DNA from 3 places in the Soonwooa sp. genome. Region 2 is predicted to be linked to each of the others. Evidence: riboswitches for the same ligand, from Rfam matches in the RefSeq annotation. Region 2 holds a riboswitch; each other region holds the start of a gene.

Region 1 (10,518 bases), on a different contig from region 2:
TGCTGGATCTTTTACTTTTTTTGAAATCGAAATTTTATTATCAAATGGTATCAAAACCAAAAAACGACCAGTTAACGATATTTGTGTTGATATACGTGGTCCTTTTGTTGAGATTGGTTCTTTTGTTATTTGGATAAGAACAAGATCTCCAGCAGTGGCAACTTTGTCAATAGTTCCATTTTTGTCAATAACTTTTTGTATTGCAAAGTCTTTAAGTTTTGACGTGTTTTGTCTTTTTGCAATCGTGTCTTTCAAGAATTTTTGATAAGACAAAAATTGCGGTCCCAAATCCTGATAATGCAAAAATGCGTCTTTGCCGTATCCGATGTTGACAAAAGCTGCATTAAGGTTGGGCGCCAATTTTTTAATTTTTCCAAGGAATAAATCTCCAACGACAAAGTCAGACTCTGACTCGATCTCGTGGAGCTCGAACAATCTACCGTCTTCTAACAGGGCAATCTGTGAAGAATCATTCTCATGCGAAATGATTAATTCTTTCTTCATAAATTTTGTTTTAATAATTGCCTTTTACGAAAGACATCAATAGTCAATTTTTTGCCAATATGGCGTTGTACTTTTGGTATGTAGAAAACAAAATATAGTCGGCGAAAAACACCAACTATATTTATATTTATATGACTGAGAGTCAGAATGTTATTTCTTCTTCTTGTGTCTGTTTTGTCTTCTTCTTTTCTTTCTTTTGTGGGTCGCAACCTTGTGTCTTTTTCTTTTCTTTCCGCTTGGCATAATTTAGAAATTTTATTATAAGTTAATATTAAATTAATTAGTTCTTTACTGCAACTTTCGTTTTTACTTTCTCAACAAAAGTTTTTGATGGTTTGAAAGCCGGAATATTGTGTGCCGGAATTTCAATTGCAACATTTTTAGAAATGTTTCTTCCCGTTTTAGCCGCTCTAGTTTTAATAACGAATGATCCAAAACCTCTTAGATAAACATTGTCTCCATTATACATCGATGTTCTTATCTCTTGCATGAATGCCTCGATAACCTTCTGAGTATCATTTTTTTCTACGCCTAATTTATTTGAGATGATGTTTACCAATTCTGCCTTTGTCATTTCCTTTTTTGTTTATAATTTTGGTGTGCAAATATAAAACATATTTTTGAAAACTTACAAACAAAAGACTGATTTTCTTTATATTGGCGTTAAGCTACTTAAATGGTATCAAACCCATAAACGTGACCTTCCTTGGCGCAAAAGTATAAATCCTTATAATATTTGGATTAGCGAAGTCGTGTTACAACAGACGCAAGTCAAACAAGGTATGCAACATTATCTCAATTTTGTAGAGCGTTTTCCTGATGTTGATGCGCTTGCAAATGCAGATGAAGAGGAAGTTTTGCTTTATTGGAAAGGGCTTGGTTATTATTCTCGTGCTCTTAATCTTCACAAAGCGGCGAAGCAATTGGTAGTCGATTACAATTCAGAATTTCCTAAGACTTATTCCGAATTATTAAAACTAAAAGGTGTTGGCAAATACACTGCAGCGGCGATTGCAAGTATTTCGTTTCTTGAGAAGGTTGCGGCGGTGGACGGTAATTTTTATCGCGTCTTGTCGAGGTTATTTGCTGATGATTTTGATATTTCTAATTCTAGAGCTTTTCAATATTTTTCAGAACTAGCAGAATTAATTATGCCTGAAAAAGATGCAGGTTGTTTTAACCAAGCGATGATGGATCTGGGTTCAGAAGTTTGTAAACCCAAGAATCCACTTTGCTCGGATTGTCCTTTGCAAGATGATTGTCACGCGTTTGCTATCGGAAAAATTAATCAATTTCCTGTTAAACTTAAAAAAACAAAAGTTGAAAATTTAGCCTTAAGTTATCAATTCGTTTATCATGATGACCAGTTTTTAGTTAAACAACGTGACACGTCAGATATTTGGAAAAAATTGTTTGAGTTTCCAAAGAGTTTAGATTTTAATGGAATTGATTTTATTGAAGAACATGAGAAGGTTATTCAACATAAATTAACACATCGCAATTTAGAAATTTCGATTTCTAAAATTTTAATACCAAATAAATCCGATTTTGATAAACTAAAAACTGAAAATGATTTTTTAAGTTTTAGTTTTACTGAAGCCGAACAAAAGTCTTTTCCAAAACCTCTACACGATTATTATATTAAATACTTTTCATCATAAATTGAATTAAAAGAAAAACTTTACATATTTTTGCAAAATTGGTTTTCGGGCTTAATAATCCGAAATTAAAAGGGAATGAAATGTAAGTCTTCAACTGTCCCCGCAACTGTAGATCGTATAAAGAGATTGCATCAAGACCATTGTCGCTGACGAGAAGGGATGTAATCAACGAAAGTCAGGAGACCTGCCAAGTTTAAACTTAACAAAAGGCTTTCGGGAGAAAAGTGATCAGTATGAAGAGATTTTTTTTAAATTTTAGTTTTATCTTTCCAGTTTTTGGTTTCGCCCAAGAAGCTGTCATAGACACAGTTTTCGTTGATTCACAATTTGAAAATGCTAAGAATTTTTCAAAAATTAAAGTGATAAAATCGGACGATGTTCTCAAAAATGCCACTTCACTTTCAGATTTATTGAGTTTCCAAACGCCTATTTATATTAAAGAGAATGGCCGTGGAATGGTGTCTTCGCCTTCTTTTCGTGGAACAACAGCGCAGCAAACCGCTTTTGTTTGGAACGGAATTAACATTAATTCTCAGTTTTTAGGACAAGGCGATATCAATAATATTTCACTTTTAGGTTATGATAACATCGCAGTTAAATCCGGAGGTGGAAGTGTTTTGTATGGCAGTGGTGCTATTGGCGGCTCTATTCACCTAAATAATTCGTTTGGATATAATAAAGGTTTTAAAGGGCAAGTTTTTTCGGAGTATGCGTCTTTTGAAACTTCAAATCCTTTATTGAAAACTAGTTTTAGTAACGATAAATTTAGCTTTCAATTTGCAGTTAATCATAACCGAAGTAAAAACAATTACGAAGTCGAAGAGAGAAATTATGTCAACCGAAATGGCGCTTATGACAATACTGGCGTTAATTTAGGTTTTGCTTACAAAGTTGATGATAAAAACGAAATCTACTCGCAAAGTCAGATTTTTGATGCGATCCAAAATTATCCATTGTTGTCAGAATTTTCGACACCAAGTAAGTATTTAAGCCAAAGTTTTAAAAGTATTGTTGGTTGGTATTTTAAGAATGAAAATTTTAAAAACGATTTTAAAGTTGCACATCTTAAAGATGATTATCAATATTATATGAATTCTAATTTTGCTGCTTCCGAATCTGGTGGCGGGACGAAACAATTCATTTTAAAAGATGATTTTAAATATCAAATAAACGCAAATTCTGAACTTAATTTTTTAGGTGAGGTTAGTCAAATTGAAGCCTTAGGTGTTAAGACTGGAATTGGTTCTGTTAAACGTCGACAAGGTTCTTCGGCGTTATTGTATCGAGATTTTAGTATTAAAAATTTTAATTGGGAAGTTGGCGCAAAGAAGGAATTTGTGGAAGGGGTAAAAAGTCCATTCCTTTTTTCGGTGGCGGGTAATTATTCGGTAGCAGATTTTTACGCTATTAAATTTAGCGCTTCTAAAAATTTTCGTGCACCAAGTTTTAATGATTTGTACTGGAAGCCAGGTGGGAATGAAGATTTGAAACCTGAAACTTCTTACCAATTTGAAGTATCCAACAATTTTAAATGGAAATCTTTGACTGCTACTGTAACGCCGTATTATATGGATATTATAAATATGTTGCGTTGGGTGCCCGGAAAAAACGGAATGTATCATGCGACTAACACGGGCGAGGTTAAATCTTACGGTGTCGAAACACAATTAGGTTTAGAAAAAAAGTATCAAAACTTCTCGTATCGTACAATGCTTTCGTATGCTTTTACAAAATCAGAAGATCAAGCTAATAAAAAACAATTGCCTTACGTGCCTTATCATAAAGTGAGTTTGGAGGCTAATTTTAATTATAAAATATTCGGATTGCATCTACAATCTATCTGGAATTCTAAGATTTTCAGTGATGGTGACGAGTCTGTACAATATATAATGGATCCGTTTTACGTTATTAATTTAGGTGCGGATGTTCAAGTTCTTAAATCTTTAAAACTTGGCGTAAAAGTCAATAATTTGACTTCCGAAGTCTACAGAACGGTGTACGCTTACTACATGCCAAAACGGAATTTTGCGGTTAACATGAATTTTAACTTTTAAAAAATATATATATGAAAATTAAAAATCTATTTGCGAGTGTTTTCGCAGCGAGTTTGTTGTTTATGATAGCATGTAAGGATGATAACGATGTTATTGTATCAAAAGGAGCTTATGAAGGCGGAATCCTTGTAAGTGTCGAAGGTGGTTTTAATAAAAATCAAGGAGAAGTTTCTTACATTACGCCAGATTTAGCTTCGATGAGCGAAAATATTTTTGCTGCAAATAATAATAAGCAAGTCCTTGGTGATGTTTTACAAACACTTGGTTTTAAGAATGATAAAGCTTATTTGGTTGTTAATAACTCTAATAAAGTTGAGGTTGTCAATCGTTATTCTTTCCAAAAGTTGACGACTTTCCAAGTTGAGCAACCAAGAGCGATTGCATTTAACGGAAACAACATGTACATCACAACTAATAATTTCTTCGGAAAATATGCTCTTAATGTTTTTAATGCAGCGAACAACGCGCCAGTTAAAACGATTACTTTTGATAGATACGCAGAGAAAGTAGTTAGCGTTGGTAATTATGTTGTTGTACAAACGGATGGCTCAGCCTATGAAACAACGGAGCCGTATGCAGAAATCCCGTCAGGTCACACGATTACAACGGTTAACGCTGGCACTAACGCAATTGAAAAAACAATTACACTTACAGATGATGGTATCATCAGAGATATGGTTTCTGCAAACGGTTATGCTTATGTGCTTTCTTCTGGTAAAAAAGATTCTTATATTTATGAAATCGATGCAGCTACAGGAAGTTTCAAAAGTTCAAAATTAGCAAATGTTGCTAATGCAGATAAATTAAGATTTGCAGGAGGAAATCTTTACTTTATGGATGGTTCTCGTGGTGTTTATACAAAAGCAACTACTAGTACTGCAGCACCAACTAAGTTGTTCACTTATCCAAGTACAGAAAATCTTTATCCTTATGCTCTTGATATTATCGATGGTAAAATCTACATTGCAGATGTTAACTTCAATTCTTCTAGTAAGGTGATGGTTTATTCAATGACAGGAAGTTTATTAAAATCATTCAGCATGGGTAACGGTGTTAGCGGTTTCTACAAGAACTAAAATTTAGTTTTAAAAATATTAAATGGCGGCAACTTTTCGGAGTTGTCGTTTTTTTTTTGGATTAAATTTTAGAAGCATAGATTTTGCTATTCATTAAAAGCGAGAAATTTGGAGTATTTTTGTATAAATTTTTAAACGATGATTAGGGAGAAAATTGTAATAATAGGAGGTGGCTTTGCTGGTTTGCAATTGGCAAAACAACTGAATGCAGATAGTAACAAAAAAGTTATTTTGATAGATAAGGTTAACCATCACATGTTTCAACCACTGTTTTATCAAGTTGCTAGTGGTCGTATCGAACCTTCTAATATTTCTTTTCCTTTCAGAAAAATTTTTCAACGTTCTCGGAATATTCAGTTTAGAATGACCGAGGTGCAGCGAATTGACACTGCCGAAAATCGTGTAATTTGTGAAGAAGGCACTTTTTCTTACGATAAATTAATAATTGCAACAGGTTGTAAAACCAACTTTTTCGGGAATTCCAAAATGGAAAATTTGACATTTGGAATGAAAAATACACAGGAAGCCATCAGTATCAGAAATCATATTTTGATGACTTTCGAAAAATTAATTATCGAAAAATCTAGAAGTGATGATGGCAACTGGAATATCGTTATCGTCGGAAGTGGTGCAACTGGTGTAGAGTTGGCTGGTGCTTTTGCAGAAATGAAAAACGAAATTCTTCCACGCGATTATCCGCACATGAGTTTTGATCATCTCAAAATAATTTTGATTAGCTCTGGCGAAAAGCCTTTGGAAGCGATGAGTGTTGAATCTCAGAATAAAGCTGAAGAATATCTTGTCAAACTTGGCATTACGTTTATGAAAAACGAACGTGTAACCGACTACGATGGCGAAACGGTTTTCATGCAAAGTGGAAAAACAATTCCTTGTAATAATGTGATTTGGGCGGCTGGTGTAACGGGTAATGTTATTGGAGAATTTGATAAAGAAAATTTAGTCAGAAATCGATATAAAGTTGATCGATACAATCGTGTTATTGGTTTTGATAATATTTTTGCAATTGGTGATATCGCTTATATGGAAACACCAAAATATCCACAAGGTCATCCGCAAGTTGCCAATGTTGCTATTAACCAGGGGAAAACTTTAGGAAAAAATCTTCGTCGCTCATCGTCTAGTCAATGGACCGAGTTCGAATATGTGGATCGCGGATCGATGGCAACAATTGGTAAACACCGTGCGGTTGTTGATCTTCCAGATCTTAAATTTCAAGGTTTTCTTGCATGGTATTTCTGGATGTTTCTACATTTGATGCTTATTTTGAGCGTGAGGAACAAAATAGCGATCTTCTTTAACTGGATGTGGAGCTATTTTAATAAAGATTCTTCACTTCGTTTGATCATCGTTTCTACCAAGAAAAATAATACAGAACAATAATATGAGAATAGATATAATAAGTGTGTTGCCAGATTTGATGCGTAGTCCTTTCGAAACTTCAATTTTGAAACGCGCTATGGAAAAAGGTTTGGCAGAGGTTCACTTTCATAATGTGAGAGATTTTGCAACCAATAAACATCGCCAGATTGATGATGCGCCTTATGGCGGTGGAGCTGGTATGGTGATGATGGTTGAACCTCTAGATTTATGTATTTCTAAATTAAAATCGGAACGTCACTATGACGAAATTATCTATATGACGCCCGATGGCGAAACGCTTAATCAAAGAATGGCTAATCAACTTTCGACGGTTCAGAATTTAATATTCTTGTGCGGGCATTACAAAGGCATTGATCAACGCGTTCGAGATTTACATATTACTAAAGAAATTTCTATTGGTGATTACGTCTTGACGGGTGGCGAATTAGCGGCTTGCGTTTTGGCGGATTCTATCATTAGATTGTTGCCTGGTGTTCTTAATGACGAACAAAGTGCGTTGACAGATAGTTTTCAAGATGATCTATTATCTTATCCAATCTACACGCGCCCAGATGTGTATAAAGGCCTAGAAGTGCCAAAGGTTCTGTTGAGCGGAAACTTCCAAGCTATTGAAGATTGGCAACATGATGAGGCTATCAGGATTACAACAGAACGTCGTCCCGATTTATTCGAAAAAAAGTAAAATTTTTATTTTTCAACGATAAAATTTTTTGTTTGTATATGCCATATGTGTGATAAGTATTTATTTTGTGTTAATTGATAAAATATTAATAGTATATTTTTAATTATTTGTATATTTACTTTATAGTTGATTAATAATATTTAATTATTGTGATTTTATTCGCAAAGTTAGTTGAGTTATTTTTTTAAAGATAACTCATTTTTTTTATGAAAATTTTGAATAATATTACACCTAAATGTTTAATTTTAATATTCTTTAAACATGATTTTTATTATAAAAGCATAGATAATTGATTAATATAGATTAATTTCGTAAAGTTTCAACCGTTTTGTAAAAATTAATAATAATGAAAAGTGCTACACACTATGGTTATCAACTCGACAGCGTTGATAAGGAGATCATCTACATGCTTATGGATAATGCTAAAACATCCTTAGCGCAGATCTCAAAAAATGTTGGTATTTCTACCACCGCGGTACATCAGCGTATCAAAAAACTAGAGCAAGCTGGTGTTATCGAAAATTCAGTTTCATTTCTTAATCCTCGTAAGGTCGGATACAAGGTTGTATCGTACATTGGTGTTTATTTAGAAAAACCAAGTCATTACAAGGATGCTGTGGATGCTTTCAAACAGATTAACGAAATCATCGAAGCGCATTACACGACAGGTAACTACACAGTTTTCTTAAAAGTGCTTTGTAGAGATAATGATCATTTGATGGACATTATCAACCAAATCCAAAGTTTAAAAGGGGTTACAAGAACCGAAACTTTCATCTCTCTGGAGCAAAGTATTAATCGTCAACTTAAAGTTTGATCGATACTTAATAAGATTTTAAGAGTGCACACATGGCGCTCTTTTTTTATCTTTGTACTATTAAATTTTCAACTATGGATATTAAAAAGTATTTAGATTCAACATATCTTAAAACGCCTGCTCAGTCAGGATTAACAGAAGAAGAAACGATTAAAATCGTTAAAAAATTAACTGACGAGGCAATTGATAATCAACTTTTCGCTGTGATGATTCGTCCTGAATATGTATCGGAAATCCGAAATTACATTGACGCTAAAAAAGCAAATGTAATTTTAGGAACTGTAATTGGTTTCCATGAAGGTACGGCTTCTATTGATGAAAAGTTGGCAGAAGCTGAAAAAGCGATTAAAGATGGCGCTAACGAATTAGATTTCGTTATTAATTATGAAGCTTTCAAAAAAGGAGAAACAGATTTAGTGAAAAATGAATTTATTAAATGTACAAAACTTGCTTTAGATAACAGAAAAGTTGCAAAATGGATTATCGAAATCGCTGCTTTAACCGATGAGCAAATTGCTGACATTACTGCTAAAATTTGGATTTGGTCACAAGAGAATTTTTCGGAGACGGATTTCAAAAATATCTTTGTTAAATCATCAACTGGTTTTTATCAAACAGAGGGAGGTAAGCCAAATGGAGCAACTTTTGAAGGAATCAAAATTATGTTAGATAATGCTGGTGAACTTCCTATAAAAGCAGCAGGTGGCGTTAGATCGCACGATGACGCTGTTAAGATGATTGAACTTGGCGTTAAAAGAATCGGCACTTCTTCAGCTTTAGCTTTAACAAAAGATGAAACTTCAAAAGACGGATATTAATAGAGATAAAGTTTTAAACATAAAAAAGCCTCAACATTTGTTGAGGCTTTTGTTTTATCTAGAGTTTTAATTATTGTTTAATAATTTGTGTAACTCTTTGTGTGTTGTCGTCTAATAAATAACGCATTAGATATTTACCAGGACGAAGTTTGTCTAGTCTTACTTCGGCAGCGTTCATGTTAACGCTATATTCCAAAACTTGTACACCAAGAATAGAATAAAAAGTCACAGATCTTATTTTTGACTCATTATCTTTTGCTTTTACAATGATAAAATCTTTCGCTGGGTTAGGATATGCCACCAAAACACCGTCATCACTCTTACTAATTCCTGAGTTGATGCTAAAATTAGCTTTACTAACTTGAGCATTAATCTTAGTAGAAAATGCAAAGGAAAAGCCGATAAAAAATATAAATAGTAAAAATTTCTTCATTTAAATAAACTTTTTTGAAAGTCTAAACACAAATGTATTTAATTCATTTCAATTATACAATAATTATTCCACAATTGTGATGTAAATTTGCAGTAAAATTTTTACTGATGTTTACAAGAAATAGAAGACTTAGATCTAATGCGTCTATTAGAAGTCTAATTCAAGAAACGCAACTTACAACTAACGATTTTGTGTTACCAATGTTCGTCATGGAAGGTAATAACAAAAAGGAAGCCATTTCTTCAATGCCGGGTGTTTTTCGTCAATCTTTGGACTTAACAGTTCAGCAGGTTAAAGAAAATTATGCGCTAGGCATCAAGGCTATCAACATTTATATGAAGGTTTCGGACAACCTAAAAGATAACACAGGAAAAGAAGCTTGGAATCCGAACGGACTTATGCAAACTGCGATCAAAGCGATAAAAGATGCAGTTCCAGAAGTTATCATTATGCCTGATGTTGCCTTGGATCCGTATTCAATTTATGGTCATGACGGTATCATCAAAAACGGAAAAGTGGACAACGATTCTACTTTGGAAGCGCTTGCCAATATGTCAGTGTCATTGGCAGAAGCTGGCGCGGACATTGTGGCTCCGAGTGACATGATGGACGGTCGTGTGTTGGCAATTCGCGAAGCTTTGGATGAAGCCAATTATACAGATTGCGGAATTTTATCTTACGCCGCCAAATATGCAAGTGCGTTTTACGGACCGTTCCGAAGTGCTTTGGACAGCGCGCCAGTAGATTCGCAAGATATTCCAGAGGATAAAAAAACCTATCAAATGGATTTTCATAATTCTCGTGAAGCAATTACCGAAGTTTTGGATGATGTTGCCGAAGGCGCTGATATTATCATGATAAAACCAGGAATGCCATATTTGGACATCGTTTCTAAAGTTCGCGAAATTATCACGCAACCAATTGCGGTTTACCAAGTAAGCGGCGAATATGCAATGATAAAAGCCGCTGCGCAGAATGGTTGGTTGGACAATGACAAGGTTCTTATCGAAAGTTTGACAAGTATCAAAAGAGCTGGTGCAGATATGATTTTCACTTATGCAGCGCCAGAAGT
Region 2 (10,518 bases):
TTTAGAATAATACAAGAAGCCATAAATAACGCCGTTAAACATAGCAATGCAAAAAATATAGATATCTCGATAACAACTTCTAAGAATCAAATTATTTTCTCAATAAACGATGATGGCAAAGGATTTAACCCTAATGAAATCAACTTTGGAAATGGTTTGAGAAATATGGAAAGGAGAGCCAAAGATATTGCTGAAAATTTCGATATTTATTCTGAAAAAGGTTCAGGAACAACAATCAATTTCTCAATTAAAAAATTGTAAATATTAAATTGTAAATACATTATTTTAAGTCTTAATAATATCCAACAAAAACATCATAACTATACTAAATACTTATTTGTTAACGAGAAATATTATTCAAAAACAAATATTTGTTAAATTTTCTTAAAAAAAAGTCATTTAAGAAAAAAAATGGTAGTATTTTTGCATTGTAATCGCGATGAATAAAAAACTACTTTTTGGCATTGGCATTTTTGCCGTTTTTTTACTTGTAATAAGCTGTTCCACTGCTGGAAAAAGCCAAATGGCTGTTGCGCAATTAGCAAAGAAAAATGATATCAAAAGGATTCTTTATTTCATACCTGAAGTTATTCCTGATATTGAGGAAATAAAACAACCAACCTACGACGTATTTTTTACAGCTGCCAGCGACAAAATGATGTCTCTTGGTACTCGCGATTATTTAAGAATTGATATTCCTGTAGAATATGACAGCGTTAATGTTGATATGCTTCGAGAGTTTTGTAAAAACAACGATGCGGACGTTGCTGTTGTACCTCGTGTTAAATACTTTAAAGTTGGATTAGGAAAATATGTATTTTCTAACCAAGTCGAAGTTAGTCTTAAACTTTTCGACGCAGAAGGTAACTTTATGTTAGAAACCAGTTATGACACCTTCAAAGCTGGTGGTCGTATGCTAGGTTCCGCTGCCAATTCTGTAAAAATCGGAACAAAAGGTGCACTTCAAAACATGAATAAAGAATTACAAAACAATCAAATTTTCTTTATTAAATCTACTTAACATTTTTATAAGGACTTCGCTAGATTTCTTTATTCATAGACTTTTTAATACTTTTGCACTTTAAACAAAAAAGCTTTGGAAAACACGGAACTTATAAAGAACCCAGCTGATATTGCCGAATCTCTAAGTGGACTTCCCGCTAAAGATAGGCTTTTGGCGTTTTTGAAAGTTCCGAAATCCGATAAAGCGGAAGTTTTTGCCCATCTCGATCCCGATTTCCAAGAAGAAACTATACGAAGTATTGGTAGTAATGAAGTAGCGTACATCCTTAACGAAATGACGCCCGATGACCGTACGCAATTGTTTGAGGATTTCCCAGATGAGCTTATTAAATATTCCATCAATCTACTTAATCCGCAAGAACGTCGTGTTGCCCTAAAACTTTTGGGTTATCACTCGGACTCTATTGCTAGATTGATGACCCCTTATTATATCCAAATTCGCAAAGAATGGACTGTTAAACGTTGTTTTCAACAGATTAAAAAAGTTGGTGCTAAAGTAGAAACCATGAATTATCTATTTGTGGTGGACGAAAAAAATCGATTAATCGATGATATTACAATTGGTACTTTGTTGTTAGCAGACGAAGATCAATTGGTTTCTGAACTTTGTGACAATCATTTTGTAGCGATTACAACGACAACTTCCAAAGAAGATGCAGTCCCTTATTTTGAAAAATATGACCGAAGTGCAATGCCGATTATCACTGAAGCGGGCGTTTTGGTTGGGATTGTAACGATTGATGATATCCTTGACCAAATTGAACAACAAAACACCGAGGATATTCAGAAATTTGGGGGTTTAGAGGCTTTAGATTTGCCTTATACGCAAACACCTTGGACAGAAATGATTAAGAAAAGAGCTACTTGGCTTATTATTCTTTTCGTGTCCGAAATGTTGACTGCCAGTGCAATGGGCTATTTTGATAAAGAAATTGAAAAAGCAGTTGTTTTAGCATTATTTGTTCCGTTAATTATTTCGAGTGGCGGTAATTCGGGTTCTCAGGCGGCAACCTTAATTATCCGTGCAATGGCGCTACAAGAGCTTAGTCTTAAAGATTGGTGGTACGTCATGAAAAAAGAAATTGTATCGGGTATAATGCTTGGTTTAATTCTTGGTGCCATTGGATTTTTAAGAATTATGATGTGGCAAGAGTTGGGACTTTTTAACTACGGAGAATATTGGGTTTACGTAGGATTAAGTGTTTCGGTATCCTTAATTGCCATTGTACTTTGGGGAACGCTTTCTGGATCAATGATACCGTTTGTTTTAAAGAGATTAAACCTTGACCCCGCAACATCATCTGCTCCTTTTGTGGCAACTTTAGTGGATGTCACAGGATTAATTATTTACTTTACAGTGGCGGGATTATTCTTAACAGGCAGATTATTGTAAACTTCCCCACTCGACAATCACTTTTTTTTTATTTGTTTATCAATATTAGGTCGTAGAATTCTGTAATTTTTAGTATTTTTAAACCACAGAAACAGAATCTCATTATGATTAATAAAACGGTAAAAAACGTTGAAGAAGCTTGCCATGACATCCAAGATGGCGCTACCATTATGCTAGGCGGTTTTGGTCTTTGCGGAATTCCAGAAAATAGTATTGCCGAATTGGTAAAAAAGAACGTCAAAAATTTAACTTGTATTTCTAATAATGCTGGTGTTGACGATTTTGGACTTGGATTATTACTTCACCAAAAACAAATCAAAAAAATGATTTCGTCTTATGTTGGCGAAAATGCTGAATTTGAACGTCAATTGTTAAGTGGCGAATTAGAAGTTGACCTAATCCCACAAGGGACTTTGGCGACACGTTGTATGGCTGCTGGTTACGGTATGCCAGCAATCTACACGCCTGCTGGTGTTGGGACCGAAGTTGCGGAAGGCAAAGAAACGCGAAATTTCAACGGGAAAGATTATTTGTTAGAATATGCTTTTGATGCAGATTTTGCGATTGTAAAAGCTTGGAAAGGCGATACAGCGGGTAATTTGATTTTCCGTTCGACGTCACGAAATTTTAATCCTTTGATGGCGATGGCTGGTAAAGTAACAATTGCCGAAGTTGAAGAATTGGTTGAAGTTGGTGAATTGAATCCTGACCAAATCCACACACCGGGAATATACGTGCAACGGATCTTCCAAGGTGAGAAATACGAAAAAAGAATTGAACAAAGAACTGTTCGTAAGGCTAACTAATATGAGGCTCCAGATTTTTGGAGCTTTTTTTTAAATTAAATTTTATCAAATGAAATTAGGTGCATTTTCTATAAGCTTGAGTGTCAAAAATTTAGAAGTTTCTAAAAATTTTTATGAAACACTTGGATTTGAGGTTTTTGCTGGCGCATTAGCTCAAAAATATTTAATCATGAAAAATGGCGACAGTCTTATTGGTCTTTTTGAAGCAATGTTCGAAGGGAATCTCTTGACTTTTAACCCTGGATGGGACCAAAATGCACAAGCATTGAAAGATTGGAACGATGTCCGCGAAATTGCTAAACATCTTGAAGAAAATGGCATTAAAGCCAATGTACAAATCGATAACGAATCTGGTCCAGGAAGCTTGACTCTGCAGGATCCAGATGGTAATATGATATTAATTGATCAACATCAATAATATTAAAAACAAAAAGCTCAGAAAATTCTGAGCTTTTTTATTAAGATTTATCTGTTTCCTTTTCTTTTGTTTCCTTTTTCTTTCGACCAGCATTGGTAAGACTTTGATGAATGAGAAATTCGATTTGCCCATTCACACTACGGAACTCATCGATTGCCCATTTCTCAATCAATTTATACGTTTCTTCATCAATCCTTAAAACAAAACTTTTCTTGCTCATTTCGTTTCATTTAAAAGCTCAAAAGCTTCGTTTACATTAATTATAAAGAGTTCCTGTATTCAGGATTGGTTGTGCGGCTTTTTCACCACATAACACTACCATAAGATTGCTTACCATCGCTGCTTTGCGCTCGTCATCCAATTCTACAATATTCTCTTCCGATAATTTTTTTAATGCTAAATCTACCATCCCAACTGCACCTTCAACGATTTTGGTTCTTGCCGCAACTATTGCCGTCGCTTGTTGTCTTTGTAACATTGCACCTGCAATTTCGGATGCGTACGCTAAGTGCGAAATTCTGGCTTCTTGTACGATAATTCCTGCAGGAGCAAGACGTTCTGTCAACTCTCTTTCCAAAATATGGTTAACATCTTCCCCACCGCCTCTCAAGGTAATTGGCGCATTTTCGTCCTCCAAATTATCATAAGGAAAACTAACCGCCAAGTGACGAACAGCCGCCTCACTTTGCGTTCTCACATATTCCAAATAACGCTCTACATCGAAAGCTGCTTTGTAAGTATCGCCAACTTTCCAAACAATAACTGCTCCAATCTCGATGGGATTTCCCATTTTATCATTAACCTTAAGGGTTTGACCTTGTAAGTTTTCGGAACGAAGACTCATTCTTTGTGATGAATAAAACGGGTTGATAAAAAACAAACCATTCTCTTTAACAGAACCGACATATTTTCCGAAGAAGTTAAGAACACGCGAGTGATTGGGCTGGATGATCATTAAACCTTTCATAAAAAAGAATGATAATAACACCATCAAAATCGCTACAACTGCCAATCCTACGCTATAATCGATAGAATATATAAACAATCCTATGCCTGCAAAAAACAGGATTACGCTTATTAATAAAGCAAGGTAACCAGACATTGGTTTTAAAACTTTTTCCATGTGTTTGAAATTTTGATATTAATTTGATATCATAAAGATATATATTTTTAAAATACAAAACATAAAAAAAACGCCTAAAAAAGCGTTTTAAATTTTTATTGTTTGATAAAGCTTTGTTTAATGAGCTTGTCGTTGGTTTTTAAAACAAAAATATATGTTGCTTTAGAAAGTTTAGAAACATCAATTTTTGAAGCATTTAAAACTCCCGATTGCAGCAACTGCCCGCTCATATTGAAAATTTGGAAACTAGGATTTTTAAAATCTCCTTCAACATTAATAAAATCTTTCACTAAAGTTGGATAAATTTTAATCCCATTCGCAGTTTGATTATCAACCGACATAGCGCAATTAGTCTCAACCGTTATATTTTGAACACTTACAATTTGATCCTCACAATCTTTTTTAATCAAATTAAAATTAGAATTTCCTTCAACGTTAATTAGCGTCACATTGTTCAGCGTTCCGTCCATAAAATCAAAAGAAGTTAATTGATTATTCTTCGCTAAAATCGTTTTTAACAACGGATTATTTTTGAATGCAATATTCGTTAATTGATTAGATTCAGCCGAAAACCAATTAAGTTTCGTAAGTCCAGACAAATCCAAAGTCGTCAACTGGTTGTTGTTGATATGAATTCTTTCTAGGTTAGTATTTTGTAAAACATTCAAACTCGTCAATTTGTTGTTAACCAAAAATAAACGTTGCAAATCTTTAAGCTCGGACAAATCAATCGATGCCAGGGCATTCTCATTGATGTAGACGATTTTTAACTTCGAGTTTTGAGGAAAAATAATACCAGTCAACTGATTTTTATTAAGTTCGATATTCGTCATTTTATCAAGTGCCGAAACATCCAAAACGCCTGTTAGTTTATTATTACGAAGATTAAGCGTCGTAACTTTCGTATTTTTTGAGACATCAATTTTGTTAAGATTAATAAGATCTCCCAAATTAAGCTCTGTCAAATTTGTAAAATACTCAATTCCCGTTGCATCATAGATATTAGGATAATTGGAAAGATTACGAATCGCCGTCAAAGTCAAAGCTTCAGTCTCCGAAATTTGTCCATCTTTGTTAGCATCCACCGCTGGATAAGCTTTAATAATAGCTGCTTTGAAATTAGCATCTGGAAAGTTGATGTTTTGTGCATTAGCCGCACTTGCGCCCATAATTAATAGGCTGAACGTGGTAAAAAACCGCTTCATAAGTATAAAATTAAATTAGTTTAACTCCCGAAACTATTGGGGATTATACTCATAAAGAGTGGTTATGAAAAGACAGAATGTCCATCACCTTTGTCCCCGAAAGTATCAACATTAGGCAGGTCTCCTGGCTCACATCTTGACATCGTCCTTCCCAAATATGACTTCAGTGGACAACTATTTGACATCAAGTTTTGTAGTTTACAGTTGCGGGTACAGCTTAGGTATTACACCTAATTCCCTTTTAATAAGACAAAAACATCTTAACCTAATTGCCGCAAAGATAGTATAAATAAAGCTTTTTCAGAAGTTTTAAAACAAAAAAAGGCACATCATTAACGATATGCCTTTATTATTTTATTAATCAAAATTAAGGTTGATCTTGCGTACGTTCCTCTTTTTTAATTAAAAGACTTTTGTGTAAGCTTTTATATCTAAAGTAAGAGACAAATGACAAAGTCGCCATAAATAACAATCCTAAATATACCCAAAGCGGAACCGGAATTGGATCTCCTTTTGCATAAGAGTGAAGTCCTGTCAGATAGTAATTAACACCAAAATAAGTCATTACCATAGAACAGAATGCAATCATTGTCATTACATGGAAAATATGTCTTCCACGAAGTCCAGGTACCAATCTCATGTGCAATACAAAGGCATAAACCATAATTGAGATGAAAGCCCAAGTTTCTTTCGGGTCCCAGCTCCAATAACGTCCCCAACTTTCGTTAGCCCAAATACCACCCATAAAGTTACCAACTGTAAGCGCAACTAGACCAATACTTAAAGACATTTCGCTAACGATAGCTAACTCTTTTAAAGTTGTATCATTATGTTTTTTGAAAACTCTTGTCGATGCAATAATGTAGAAAATCAAAGATATTACGGCAATCAACATCGATAAGGAGAAGAAACCATAACTCGATGCAATAATCGCAACGTGTACAATCAACCAATACGATTTAAGAACTGGTACAAGTGGCGTAATCTGAGGATCTAAAGCTGCACCACCATGCGCAAATCCCATCATAACAACCGCAACCAAGAATCCTGCTGCAGGAATTAATGCATTTGAATTTCGGTACAGGGCAAAACCAGCCGAAATACCTACCCACGAAATAAAGATAATCGCTTCGTAACCATTACTCCAAGGGGCATGACCAGAGATGTACCATCTTGCAATTAACCCTAAGAAGTGGAAGAAGTAACCAACTGCTCCTAAATAGATTAATCCTTTAACGATTTTGTTTAAAACCTTGCTTGGTCTAAACAATTCAATAAAAGCAAAAATCAACAAGACGCTACCTAAAATTGTATAGAAAATCAACAACTTAAAGTTGATATCTAATTTATTTAAAAGAACTTCTAATTCTATTTTTGAATCTGGCGGAATCACTTGTTTTCCCCATTTGTGTTGATAAGCTTCAACTTTTGCTAACTCTTCGTCTGCTTTTTTCCAATTTCCGTTTTGTGTTGCAAGAAGAACACTTGACAGATATGGACCAAGAACATCTTGGGCGTTTTTATCCATTTCGAAATCCGCTGTCATCACCGAATTCCAAGTGTGGTTAGCGTCATTCTGAACCGGAACTGCACGGAAATATTGATAAGACATTAACGCATTAAGAACCTGAACTTTATCGTTTAGTTTAATAACTGCTTCATCGAATTTTGTCTTTTCAACAGGCTTTTTACGGAATGCCGCATTATATTCGTCTTCCAAAACAAAACGAAGATTTCCGTTCTTATCAGCTGGGAATAATTTTACTAAACTTGTAAAACTATCATCATTAGCTTTAGTAATTTTTGCTAAATCTCTACCAACTTTTCCTCGAGTTTCGATTTTAATAATATTAACCTGAGCCCAAAACATTGGATCGATTGTCGCTGCCAAAAACCATTGGTTAGCATCCAAATGTTGGAAGTGATCGCGACTAGTCAATTTATGTAAAATGTCGATTGCCTGCGTGTTAGCAGGTTGTATACGACCTTCATAACTTTGCACCAACATATGCCCAAACTTCTCCGCGTGCTCTTTATCAATTTGAATATTCTTCACCAAATCATCTGCAGAAATGGTATTCATTTTAGAAGTTGGCGCAGGATTATTAGTTTTAGGCGCTGACACATTATCTTTGCTACCATCCGATGTCGAATGGGTTTCAATTTTTTGTGCATTAAGTCCTAAACTTAAAAACAATAATAAAGCACCAGCTACTTTAGCTTTTTTCTTGCTGACATCTTTCAGCATTTTGTTAAGATTCCAGAATCTAGAACCTTTCCAGAACATTGTGACAAACATCCCTACGAACAAAAATCCATAACCGATATACGAGATTAAAGTCCCCCAATAATCGTGGTTAACAGACAAAATACTCCCTTTTCTATCTGGGTCAAAACTCGCTTGGAAAAATCTGTAACCTTTATGATTAAGAACGTGGTTCATATAGATTTTATAAGGTGTTTGTTTGCCTTCATCAATAATTTGTACATGAGATTCGTACGCTGATGGCGACGAACTTCCTGGATAAGTTTCCATCACGAATTTATCAAGTTTTAAAGCAAAAGGCGTGTTATAAACTTTTGGACCGAAGCCAATCATCACATTCATACCGTCCAATTGGATTTGTTTGTATGCGTTAGGGTTCCCTTTCTCAACAGAAAGATCAACCATCATTTTAGATTTTGGACCTTTAACCTCGACAGTTAATTGATCTGGTACATCTTTATCTTTTTGTTTATCACCTTCGTAAGCTTTCAAACTTCCTTTTTTAAGACCTTCTGGCACAACCAATTTTAGATCATTAATAGAGTAAAGACTTCTCAAAACCAAAGGTTGAAATTTATCTTTAGTCGTTGTCCCAGTTGCTTGCGTTGCCATCGTCATAAACTGCGCATCAACGGGCGTTTTAATAAATAATGAATCTTTTTCTTGTCGAAATTCTACTGCACCTTCAATAGAAGTTCTGTTAAAACTCACCAAAGTCCCATTAATATTTTGAACATCGCCTGGCGCCAAGTAGATATTTTGTCTTCCGCCTTTTTCATTGGTAGAAACAAGGTGTAGATACTCTTTACCATTCGGGTTAACGACCATGCTATCCATTTTGCGTTGCATGTAGTTAACCGCTTTCACTTCCAATTGTTTTTCGTGGAAGTTATATTTTGCATTCATTTTGTAATGAAGCGGCGACATAAGATACGGAATATCAGGATAATGCAGCTCTTCTCCTTTTTCTTCAACCTTTACTTTTAGAAAGGTTTTATCTGTAACAATCTCGTTGTTGGTTTCACCTTCGCGGATGTGCATCACCCCTTCGAAACTGATGTATCGCGTAATAGCACCACCAATAAAAATTAAAATAAATGCCAAGTGAAACATTAGAACTGGCCACTTTTCTCTTCTCAGAAGTCGATATCTACCAATATTCCCAATAAAATTAAGAATCAGTAAAAACATAATCGCTTCAAACCATTTGGCCTCATAGATTAAAGCCTTTGCAGTTGGCGTTCCGTAGTCATTTTCTACAAAAGTAGCGACAGCCATTGCGATAGCGTATAAAAGTAGCAAAGTCGCCATTGTACGCGTCGAAATCAGAATATCCTGAATTTTTTTCATAGTAATTCTATATAAACGATGATCCTAAATCCAGTAAAAACACACTTAAAAATAGCCTAGATTCAGTCGAATGCAAAAATAGTGATGTTATTTAGATTAAATATATAAAATCAGGCATTAATGACAATTCTCATAATCGATTTTGACTATTAATTGGCTAAAATTTGATTAGTTAAAGTAATAATTTAGGACTAAAATTCACTTTCCGAATTGTTATTAAATATTTACTCACTTTTTTATGTTATTCAATCTTAAAAATCAGATATAAATTCATTTTTTAAATTTTAATTTTTATTAAATCTAAATAACATTACGCTTCAAAATTATTTTCAAATCTAAATCTATCAAAGCCTCAATTATTTACACCAGAATCGACAAGAAAGCCCTATATTTAACTTCAAAATTCATTTAAAAAAGATTAAATTTGCACGGAATTGACCGAATTTATCAATGGAAAAAAGCAAAACAACGAACACAAACGACCAAACAAAAATCCTTCCCAAATCCCGCATCGTTACAGGTATTTTACTATTTTGTATCGCTGGGATGATGAGCATCGCTTTCGTCTCCTACCTTATGAACTGGAAAGCAGACCAGTCGCAAGCTGGTACAATGGGCGATAGACACATCAAATCTTCTAATGTTTTAGGAAAAATAGGCGATTGGCTGGGTAATCTTTTCATCTTCGATAGTATAGGCGTTGCTGCTTTTATTATTCCGTTTTTGTTGATGGTTTTCGGATTTATTATCCTTAAGAAAAACTACTTCAAACCTTGGAAAACCATTTCGCACAGTTTATTTTTCATTTGTTGGTTGCCTATTTTTCTTGGGATAGTAACTAAAGGCGATGGTGTATGGAGTGGCGTTTACGGATATCAAATCATGGATTATCTTAAAGCCTATGTCGGATCGGTTGGACTGTGGCTTATCATAT
Region 3 (10,518 bases), on a different contig from region 2:
AATCTGGACTGTTAGTGGGTTGGAGTGGATTAAAATTTAACGATTCCGAAATTAATGGTTTCAAAGATTTTTACGAATTGGGTTATCGTTTTCTTCCCGAAACTTGGGGGAAAGGTTACGCTTCCGAAACAGGAAAAGCCTTTGTTGATAAGTTTTTTGATGAGATGAAACTTAAAAATCTTTACGCTTACGCACATTCCGAAAATGGTGCTTCCAATCATGTTCTTACCAAATTAGGTTTTACTAAAACTGGAACTTTTACAGAACCTGATGGCAATTGTTTTTGGTATGAAATGACTTCGAAACCGAATTAAAATTTAAATAAAATAAATAAAATGCAATCCGAAAAAATAATTAATCATATTGTTAACTGGCTGAAAGATTACGCACAAAATTCTGGGATGAAAGGCTTTGTAGTCGGCGTTTCTGGCGGGATAGATTCTGCCATTGTGTCGATGTTGGCTGCAAAAACTGGTCTTAAAGTTTTGTTGTTAGAAATGCCAATTCGTCAAAAAGAAGATCAAGTCAATCGTGCGCAAGATCACATCGAAGATCTAAAATCAAAATTTTCTAATGTTGAAAGTTTTCGTGTGGATTTGACGCCGACATTTGATACGTTCCAAAAAACGGTTGATGTTAAAGACCAAGATTTCCCAGCAGAGCAATTGGCTTTAGCCAATTCTCGTTCGCGACTTAGGATGTTGACGTTGTATTATTATGGACAAATTCATGGACTTTTGGTAACAGGAACTGGGAACAAAGTTGAAGATTTTGGTGTCGGATTTTTCACAAAATATGGCGATGGCGGTGTTGATATTTCGCCAATTGCTGATTTGTACAAAACACAAATCTATGAGTTAGCGAGGCATCTTGACATTATCGAAAGTATCCAAAAAGCGATACCAACGGACGGTCTTTGGGACGGTGAAAGAACCGACGAGCAGCAGATTGGTGCAACTTATCCAGAACTGGAGTGGGCGATGGAGCAAGATCAAAGTTTAACACCTGATCATTTTGAAGGAAGACAACGTGAAGTCTTCGAAAAGTATCAAAAGATGCATCGTGCAACCTTGCACAAGGTTAATCCCATCCCAATTTGTGATATTCCAGAGGAGTATAAATCTTAATTTTTTTTAATGAATCCAAAACTTAAAACCTTTTTATTCTTCTTTTTTGGCGCCTTGGCGGGTATTGCGGTGATGTATGTCATTAATCCACCAAAATCTGACAAAGCTGTAGACACTGAAATTACGACAAATGCTAATCGTCAAAATTCAGATTTTAATCAAGAAAAAAATCCCCAAAAAGGAACTGAAAACGATAACAAAAAGTCTTCTAATAATTATAGCGGACAATCAATTGATGAGCTGACAAAACAATCGGTTGTTGTAGCTTATCTTAAAACGCATCAAAAACTTCCTGATTATTATATCACTAAGAAAGCAGCAAAATCTTCTGGTTGGGAAGCTAGCAAAGGAAATCTTTGTGATGTTTTGCCAGGAAGAGCTATCGGCGGAGACAAATTCACGAACCGTGAAAAAAATCTGCCAACGCAAAAAGGACGTAACTATTACGAAGCCGATCTCAACTACAATTGTGGACGTCGAAATGCTGACAGAGTTGTTTTTAGCAACGATGGTTTAATCTTCGTAACAACCGATCATTACAAAACTTTTCAAGAACAATAATGCGATGGTTAATTGTCGTGTTGGTTTTATTTTCTTGCCAAAAAGAGAAAGAAGTTTCAAAACTTGACAAGAAAGAAGTTAAAATTTTAATTCAATCATTGGTAGGAATTTAAAAACAAAACATTGGAAATTTTAATACTATGGAAAAAACAATATATATCGACTTTGTAGATTTGGGAGACTACGAAGATTTTTATGCTCAATTAAAAACTAAATTAACGCTTCCTGATTATTTTGGAGATAATCTAGATGCTTTGTACGACGTTATTTCGGGCGATTTAGAAATGCCTCTTCATATCGAATTTGTCAATATGACAGTTGATCAATTGGAGACTTTTGAAGACCTTTTAACAACTTTGGAAGATGCAGAAGAAGAGGTTGAAGGCTTTACGTTTTCATATTATTTGGAGCAATTCGAAGATGACGAAGATGCCGATTCAGAAGACGATTTAACAGATTAAGATGATTAGAAAAGTTGATATAAAAGACTTGGATGCTCTGTCAAAATTATTTGACAGCTATCGAATATTTTATCATAAAAACTCGGATATCGAAGCTGCAAAAAGCTTTTTAACAGAAAGAATAAAAAATAAAGAATCCGAAATTTTTGTTGCGGAATTCGAGAATAATTTGGTAGGTTTTGTACAATTATTTCCTATTTTTTCGTCTACAAGAATGCAGCGATATTGGTTGCTAAACGATTTATTTGTCGATGAAAATTACAGAGGAAGATCTTATTCTAAAGCTCTACTAGAAGCAGCCAAAGAGCTTTGTCGCGATACAAATGCATGTGGAATGTTGCTGGAAACAGGTAAGCAAAACGAAATTGGTAACCAATTATATCCTTCCTGTGGCTTCAAAAAATATGATGAAGTTAATTTTTTCGAATGGGTTAACGAATAATTGTTATCTTTAAATAATATTCAAAAACTATAACTATGACAGATTTCGAAAAATACATCCAACGTTATTTGGATTTGGTTCCAGATGAAGAATGGATTGATGCTCTAGACACTTCGGGCGGAAAAACTTTTGGTATTTTCAGTGATTTGACTGAGGAACAAGGACTTTTTGCTTATGACAATGGCAAGTGGACACTCAAAGAATTATTACAACATTTAATAGATACCGAGAAAGTATTTGCGTATCGTGCCATGACTTTTGCAAGGCAAGATCAAACAGAATTGCCAGGTTTTGATGAAGAACTTTGGGCTAAAAATTCTCATGCAAATGATAGAAGCCTGGAAAACCTCATCGACGAATTTTCTTTTGTCAGAAAAGGAAGTATCTTATTTTTTGATGATTTGTCAGAAGAAGTTTTGCAGCTAAAAGGTGCAGCCAACGGCAATGCTTTAAGTGTTGAAACTATCGGAAAACTGATTGTTGGTCACAATATTCATCATCTTAATATTATCGAAGAAAGATATTTGTCGAAGCTTTAAATTTTTAAATCCAAAGTATCGAGATAAGATTTAATATCGGGAAAGAAAATCTCAAATTCTTTTCCGATTTCTTTTTTATGGCTCAAAAATGCTTCAAAAACGGGAATGTCTTTTTCCAAATATTTGGCTTTGTTGAGGACATTTTTCGTGCTAAATTTGATGCCCCAATCTTCGCGATAATTGTACAACCAATTGTCTTCTTCCATTTTTTTGAGCATAATTTTAAAATTTTCTGGAAGCCATTCTTCATATTGCCAAAGTGTTTTGTAGACTTTTTGGGAATGTTCAAAAAGTGCTCCATCCGAAATAGAGTGCGCCACAAAATAATCGAACGCAACATCAACAAAAGCCCCTGCATAAAGCCTTACCAAAGGACTAAATACTTTTTTTGCTTGCGAAATTGCTGGATGTGTATCGGTGAAACTATCAATGGCGCGATGTAGTTTGATGCCTTTTTGAATTTCTAAAGGGAAATTTTCGCGCTCATTATTTTTGATGAAATCTGCAATCATATTCCCGACAAGTTGCCCGTCAGTAAAGGATAAATAGGAGTGTGCAAGATAATTCATTATAATGTTTGTGCGATTTTTTGTGTTATAAAAGTAAATACAATTTAAGTAATTTATTTCTTTTAAATGCTGTTTTTGTACAAAGCAAATGTTATTACATTAGATAAATTTTTCTAGAATAATTTAAAAATTAGGAAAATTATTTGTGATTTTGGACTTTAACGAAAAAGGCTTTCTTGTTTAATAAAAATTTAATACTTTTGCAAAACTGGTGAGCTATAAAAAGCTTTAAAAGGGAACTGGGTGAAAATCCCAGACAGACCCGCTGCTGTAAGCTTCACGCAAGGTTTTTGGTAACAATATCCACTGTTCTTAGAATGGGAAGGATTCCAAAAATGAAGTAAGTCAGAAGACCTGCCAGTATGTTTAACGTTTGACGCTTTCGTGGAATAAAGCCTAGAACAACGAAGTTACTGTGCAGTTTTTGCGCTGTTGCTTTGTATTCTTATTTTCCATTAGCGTCATCATTATTCTAAATGAGCTAATGGTGACACGACTTTTTTTATCGGTTTTTCAAGCGGCATTTCTTGTGGCTTTTTTTGTGATGTCTTTAGTTTTTGGACAGAGTAAAGATAGTATTTCCAAAAAAGAAATCACGGAAGTTATTCTTTTCAAACGCGATTTGAAAGATGTAATTCCTGCACAAACCTTAAGTGGAGAAGACTTGCAACGCTTGAGCAGTCAATCGGTTGCGGATGCTTTACGTTATTTTTCGGGAGTCCAGATCAAAGATTATGGCGGCGTTGGTGGTCTAAAAACTATTAATGTACGAAGTTTGGGAAGCCAACATGTTGGCGTTTTTTATGATGGTATCCAGCTCGGAAATGCACAAAATGGTTTGGTCGATTTGGGGCGTTATTCTTTAGATGATCTCGAAGGTATTTCCTTATATAATGGTCAAAAAAGTGAAATCTTCCAACCGGCAAAGGATTTTGCTTCTGCAAGTGCTATTTATCTTCAAACCAAAACACCTTCGTTTACTGGAAACAAAAAAACAAATCTTTCTATTCGTCTCAAAAATGGCACGATACAATTATTTAATCCTTCTTTTAGGCTAGAGCAAAAATTGTCAGACAAAATTGCGTTTAGTTTTAGTTCTGAATATTTGGAAAGTGATGGCGTGTATAATTTTCGCTATTTCAAAAGATATCCAGATGGCGCGATTGCGTATGACACGATTGCAAAAAGACAAGATTCGGATATTAAAGCCAAACGTTTTGAAACCACAATAAATGGAATAATCCGTAACGGAACTTGGAATATTCGTGGTTACGCCTATAACTCTAACCGTGGCATTCCTGCGGCCATTGTTAACGGTAGATTTGGTGCTCGTGGTTCTAGGATGACGGATGACAATTACTTTGTGCAAGGCACTTTTAGAAAGAAACTTTTTCCAAAATTCGAAACCCAACTTAAAGCCAAGTTCGCTTACGATTACACGTATTATGCGGACACGGTGCGTACAGAATATGTGATCAGATTCGAGAATTCTTACATCCAACGTGAAGTTTACGTTAGTTCTTCTAACATCTACACGATTACACCGAGTTGGGATATCAGCTTAAATGGTGATTTCCAGTTTAATAATTTAGATGCCAATTTAATCAACTTTTCATACCCTACACGTTATACCAATTTGGTGGCTTTAGCGTCGACTTATCAATGGAATCGACTGCGTTTTATGGGAAGTCTTCTAGGAACTTTCGTGCACGAAAATGTTGAGAAAAATGCGAAATCTCCAGACCGACGAGAGTGGACGCCTGCTTTCTATGCTGCTTATCAGCCCTTCAATACTAAAGATTTAACGTTAAGAACTTTCTACAAACGGATTTTTAGAATGCCAACGTTTAATGATTTGTATTACACCAACATTGGGAATACCTATCTGAAACCTGAATATACCACGCAATATGACCTTGGTTTTACCTATCATAAACGTTTTAAAAATGATGTTTTTCAAGAATTTTATTTAAAAGTTGACGGCTATTATAATGAAGTTCAGGACAAAATTGTAGCTGCGCCTAATGGCAGTATGTTCCGTTGGTTGATGATGAATCTTGGTCGTGTAGAGATCCGAGGTGTTGACGTTAACCTACAATCCACTTTCAAAATTGGAAATGTAAAACTAAGACCATTGCTTTCTTACACGTATCAAAACGCGCAGGATGCTAGCGATCCTGAGGATACATTTTATAAAAATCAAATTCCGTATACGCCGTGGCACAGTGGGACTTTTACGATGATGGCGGATTATAAAGACTGGAGTTTTAACTACAGTACAATGTATGTTGGCGAGCGTTATGATGTTAACCAAGATAATATTCAGTACAACTATGTGCAACCTTGGTATACACACGATTTGTCGGTGCAAAAGATTTTCCGATGGAAGCAGCATCAGTTTAAAGCAAGTGTGGAGATGAACAATATTTTCAATCAGTATTATGACGTGGTTATCAATTTTCCGATGCCTGGCAGAAGTTTCCGTCTCATCCTAAATTACACCTTATGAAACATCTAAAAATCTATTTTTTATTTTCACTTTTATTGTTGATTTTCTCTTGTCGAACGGATGATGTTATTGTGCGCCCCGAAGTAGAATCTGGTTTAGAACCACCTCAAAATACCGCTATCAAAGGTTTTTATCTTTTAAATGAAGGCAATATGGGAAGTAATAAATCCACTTTGGATTACTTCGACTATGCAACGGGAACGTATCACCGAAATATCTATGCTGATATTAATCCCGAAGTGGTTAAAGAATTGGGTGATGTGGGTAACGATATTAAAATCTACGGCAGCAAAATGTATGTCGTGGTCAATGTTTCCAATAAAATTGAAGTTCTCGATGCGAAGACTGCCAAACGTATTAAAACGATTAAACTTCAGAACTGTCGTTATATGGCTTTCAAAGATGGGAAGGCTTATGCAAGCAGTTATGCAGGTCCAGTCGTGTTAGATCCCAATGCGCCGATTGGTAAAGTCGCTGAGATAGACACGCTTTCTTTGGCGATTACAAGAGAGGTGACTGTTGGTTATCAACCAGAGGAAATGCAAATTATCGGTAATAAACTTTATGTCGCCAATTCAGGTGGTTATCGTTTTCCGAATTATGACAAAACCTTATCGGAAGTGGATTTAACGACATTTAAAGAATTAAGAAAAATAGATGTTGCGATTAATCTTCACCATATCGAAAAAGATAATTACGGCGATTTGTACGTGAGTTCTCGTGGCGATTATTACACAATTCCATCGAGTTTGTATTTGCTTGATCCTGTTTCTGGACAGGTTAAAAAAGATTTTGGCGTGGCTGTCAGCGAAATGAAGATTGTTAATGACAAACTCTATTATTATGGTAACGAGTTTAATTACAACACGCACACCTACACCAAATCTTTCGGAATTATCGATGTTAAAACCGAACAAATTATTTCTAAAAACATCATCGAACCTACTTATGCCGACGCTATAAAAACGCCTTATGGTATTGCAGTAAATCCTATTACGGAAGATATCTATATGACGGATGCTCGCAATTATGTATCGATGGGTTTTGTGTATTGTTTTGATAAAAATGGAAAATTCAAATGGAAAACAGAAGCCGGAAATATCCCTGCGCATTTTGTTTTTCTGTACAAATAACATCTAATGTATTATGAGAAAAAATTCTATAAAAATTTTGACTTTAGGTTTTGCAAGCAGCCTGCTAATTGGACTTGTCGCTTGTAAGTCGGATCGTGAAGAAGTTGATAACGGAGTAAGTCTACCAGGAAAAACTTTGGACGATCAATATTCGGTTAGTCGTTATCGCGTTTTGGATATCGATTCAAAATTAGGTTTGAATTCAAAACTTACTTGGAGCATTAGTGCCAAGAAAATAGTTGATAACAAGGAAGTGGTTTATGATTCCATCATTGCTAAAGATGTACCCAAACTCGAGTTTATTTCGCGGTATGCCAAGAATTATGCGTTGACTTTAACTGCCGAAACGAATGGTGTTTCTAAAAAATATACATCCCAAATTATCGTCAATAAGGAATTGAAATCCTATAGTAAATATATTGCTGATGTTTTCGATTATCGACCTGCGGTTGGTCAATTCATTAACGAAATTCCAGAGTATGCCATTGGAGACACTCAAGAGAAAATGATTAAAAAAGCCAAAGAATCTTTGGTTGGTGGTAATTCGACCATGGTGACTTTGGGCGGCTTTGGAGGATATGTGGTTTTTGGTTTTGATCATACCATTCCGAATTACGATGGACGAGATTTCAAAATTCTAGGAAATGCTTTTTGGGGAAATGAAGCAATCGAAGAAAGAGCTGGCTCTTGCGAACCTGGCATTATCATGGTGGCCTACGATCGAAATAAAAATGGAAAACCCGATGAAGATGAGTGGTATGAGATTGCAGGTAGCGAGTATTTTAAAGATACTACTACTAAAAATTACGAAATTACTTACTTCAAACCAGATGAAAATAAAGTGCCCGTTCCTGGCACTGAGTTCTGGCAGACCGACACACAGTATATCAAATGGCAAGATAACCGAGGTGTTTCTGGTTTTAAAACTCGAAATACCTTCCATGCGCAAAGCTATTATCCTTTATGGTTTTCAGAAATGTCTTATTCTTTAAAAGGAACTCGCCTTAAGGATAACTTCTATGATCAAAGCGGCACAGGCACCTATTGGGTTGGTAAATCTTATGCGTATGGTTATGCTGACAACGCACCAAATAATGATGATGCGTCCAATATCGATATCTCTTGGGCGGTTGATAAGTATGGAAACTATGTTAAACTTCCGGGTATCGATTTCGTGAAAGTATATACAGGTATCAATCAAGAAGCTGGTTGGCTAGGCGAAGTTTCGACAGAAGTGGCAGGAGCTTATAACTTACATTTTAAATAAAATTAAAAACAAACAATAAAAATCAGTACTTATGAGAAAGATGTATCTTTTCTTTTTGCTGTTTCTTTTTGCATTTTCTGTTAATGCTCAAGTTACAGTGCAAGGCGTTCCTCGATCGGAGGTCAAAAACATAATGTCGAAAAAACAATCTAAGAATAGCAATTTTACAATGGACGACGTTGTCTATTGGGTTGGGACTGGATCTAACAAAGCGGTGTTAGCCATCCAGTGGAATGATCAAAAAAATCCTGATGCTCTCGTTTGGGGATTCCGTTGGGATGGTAATGCAACTGGCGAAGATATGATAAAAGCCATTGCAAAAGTTGACAAACGTTTTTATACATTGCTTTATCAGGGGACTCAATACGGTTCAGCAATTGGTGGTATGGGCTTTGACCTAGATGGTAAAGGAACAATTGGTTTGTACAAAAACAACAATACAACATATCCGCTTTATCCTTTGGATGGTATTATTAATACTACAGCTTATGATTTTGACGACTACAAAGCTGTTGATGCTAATGATCACTGGCAATCTGGTTGGTACCAAGGCTATTGGTCTTATTGGGTTAAAGATTCGGCGACGGATGATTTTGGATATTCTGGTCTTGGAGCGACGAGTCGTCAGTTGGTAAATGGTTCTTGGGATTTATGGAATTACAATGTCGATATGAATCCTCAAGAAATTTCAAGCACTTTCACGCCAGTTTCTGTATATTCTTCACAAGCAGATTTTACCAAAGGATTCTTTATGGTGAACGAAGAGTGGTTTGGGCATACCAATGGTTCGGTTAACTTTGTTGGCGAAAATGATCAAGTTTATTATCGTGTTTACAGCGAAAAAAATAATAACCAAGCTTTCGGTGCAACAACACAATATGGTACCATCTATGGCGATAAATTTTATTTTATTTCTAAACAAGAGTCGGACGGAGGAGATACGCAATACACACCTGGTGGAAGATTAGTCGTTGCTAATGCAAAAACTATGGAGAAGATTGCAAGTTTCGATAATATCGGCGGTGGCGATGGAAGATCCTTTGTCGGCGTTGATCAAAATACTGGTTATATTGGTGCTGCTAATGGTGTTTTCTTGTTTGATATTGCAAATATGAAAGTTGGTGATTTGATTGCTGGTACTGGTGGTGGTGCCACTTATTCTGGCCAAATAGGAAATATGATAAGAACTTCTCAGTATGTTTTTGTGGTTAAACAAAATGGTGGTGTTTTAATCATCGATCCTAAAACGCATACTTTAAAAACAACCATTCCAGGATCTTTCCATTCGGTTGCACAGGCTAAAGATGGAAGTGTTTGGGCGATTCAGAATCAAAAGTTGGTTAATATTAATCCAACAACTTTTGCAACGACAGAATACGCTATTCCGACAACAAAATACATTGCGTCATGGGGCGCTTGGAATGCAGGAAGCTTTTCAGCAAGTACACAACAAAATGCTTTGTATTGGATTAATTCTAAAAGTGAATGGGCGTCTGGAACACAGATTGTAAAATTCGACGTTACAACTAAAACTTTTAATGAAAACTTTGCAGCAATCCCAGGACAGACGGGGACTTACAAACAAATTCCTTATGGTGCTGCATTACGAGTTGACCCAGTTTCTGATAAATTAATTCTGAATACTACAGAAAGTGGTTACGGTGCGCATTATCAAAAAAACTGGATTCATACTTATGATACAACGGGCGCATTAATCAAAACGCAAACGCTTAACGATTACTATTGGTTCCCTGCAATGACGGTATTCCCAGACGTTTTTGAACCAATTTTAGATAGCAATGTACCAAGTAGTTTGACGGTGAATTCTGTTACGACAGTTGATCTTAAAAATAAAGTAACAGATCAGGATAATATCGGCGCAAACGTTGTTGTAAGTATTAAATCTATTA

What was found. A riboswitch is a leader RNA that binds a small molecule or an ion and turns the genes downstream of it on or off. The one in region 2 is predicted to bind cobalamin.
Region 1: it holds a riboswitch for cobalamin, as region 2 does, so the genes downstream of both, RT037_RS10355 (TonB-dependent receptor domain-containing protein) here and RT037_RS03430 (T9SS type A sorting domain-containing protein) in region 2, are expected to answer to the same signal.
Region 3: it holds a riboswitch for cobalamin, as region 2 does, so the genes downstream of both, RT037_RS02765 (TonB-dependent receptor domain-containing protein) here and RT037_RS03430 (T9SS type A sorting domain-containing protein) in region 2, are expected to answer to the same signal.

The regions. Positions count from the first base shown of each region.
Region 1 is NZ_DAMBQF010000022.1:178-10,695, reverse strand. It holds gene RT037_RS10370 (ribonuclease E/G) at 1-504, opposite strand, end outside; gene RT037_RS10365 (HU family DNA-binding protein) at 785-1,078, opposite strand; gene mutY (A/G-specific adenine glycosylase) at 1,125-2,165, shown strand; cobalamin riboswitch at 2,188-2,372, shown strand; gene RT037_RS10355 (TonB-dependent receptor domain-containing protein) at 2,399-4,219, shown strand; gene RT037_RS10350 (hypothetical protein) at 4,231-5,295, shown strand; gene RT037_RS10345 (NAD(P)/FAD-dependent oxidoreductase) at 5,434-6,696, shown strand; gene trmD (tRNA (guanosine(37)-N1)-methyltransferase TrmD) at 6,698-7,378, shown strand; gene RT037_RS10335 (Lrp/AsnC family transcriptional regulator) at 7,725-8,195, shown strand; gene deoC (deoxyribose-phosphate aldolase) at 8,270-9,013, shown strand; gene RT037_RS10325 (T9SS type A sorting domain-containing protein) at 9,084-9,446, opposite strand; gene hemB (porphobilinogen synthase) at 9,554-10,518, shown strand, end outside.
Region 2 is NZ_DAMBQF010000003.1:134,306-144,823, reverse strand. It holds gene RT037_RS03465 (sensor histidine kinase) at 1-261, shown strand, start outside; gene RT037_RS03460 (pyruvate decarboxylase) at 524-1,021, shown strand; gene mgtE (magnesium transporter) at 1,097-2,416, shown strand; gene RT037_RS03450 (CoA transferase subunit A) at 2,521-3,222, shown strand; gene RT037_RS03445 (VOC family protein) at 3,272-3,640, shown strand; gene RT037_RS03440 (Arc family DNA binding domain-containing protein) at 3,681-3,860, opposite strand; gene RT037_RS03435 (SPFH domain-containing protein) at 3,897-4,763, opposite strand; gene RT037_RS03430 (T9SS type A sorting domain-containing protein) at 4,859-5,968, opposite strand; cobalamin riboswitch at 6,065-6,252, opposite strand; gene ccsA (cytochrome c biogenesis protein CcsA) at 6,336-9,584, opposite strand; gene RT037_RS03420 (DNA translocase FtsK) at 10,035-10,518, shown strand, end outside.
Region 3 is NZ_DAMBQF010000002.1:209,003-219,520, forward strand. It holds gene RT037_RS02730 (GNAT family N-acetyltransferase) at 1-314, shown strand, start outside; gene nadE (NAD(+) synthase) at 336-1,127, shown strand; gene RT037_RS02740 (ribonuclease domain-containing protein) at 1,137-1,688, shown strand; gene RT037_RS02745 (barstar family protein) at 1,829-2,149, shown strand; gene RT037_RS02750 (GNAT family N-acetyltransferase) at 2,151-2,591, shown strand; gene RT037_RS02755 (DinB family protein) at 2,627-3,130, shown strand; gene RT037_RS02760 (ACP phosphodiesterase) at 3,127-3,699, opposite strand; cobalamin riboswitch at 3,892-4,076, shown strand; gene RT037_RS02765 (TonB-dependent receptor domain-containing protein) at 4,184-6,208, shown strand; gene RT037_RS02770 (DUF5074 domain-containing protein) at 6,205-7,341, shown strand; gene RT037_RS02775 (cell surface protein) at 7,355-8,608, shown strand; gene RT037_RS02780 (DUF5074 domain-containing protein) at 8,640-10,518, shown strand, end outside.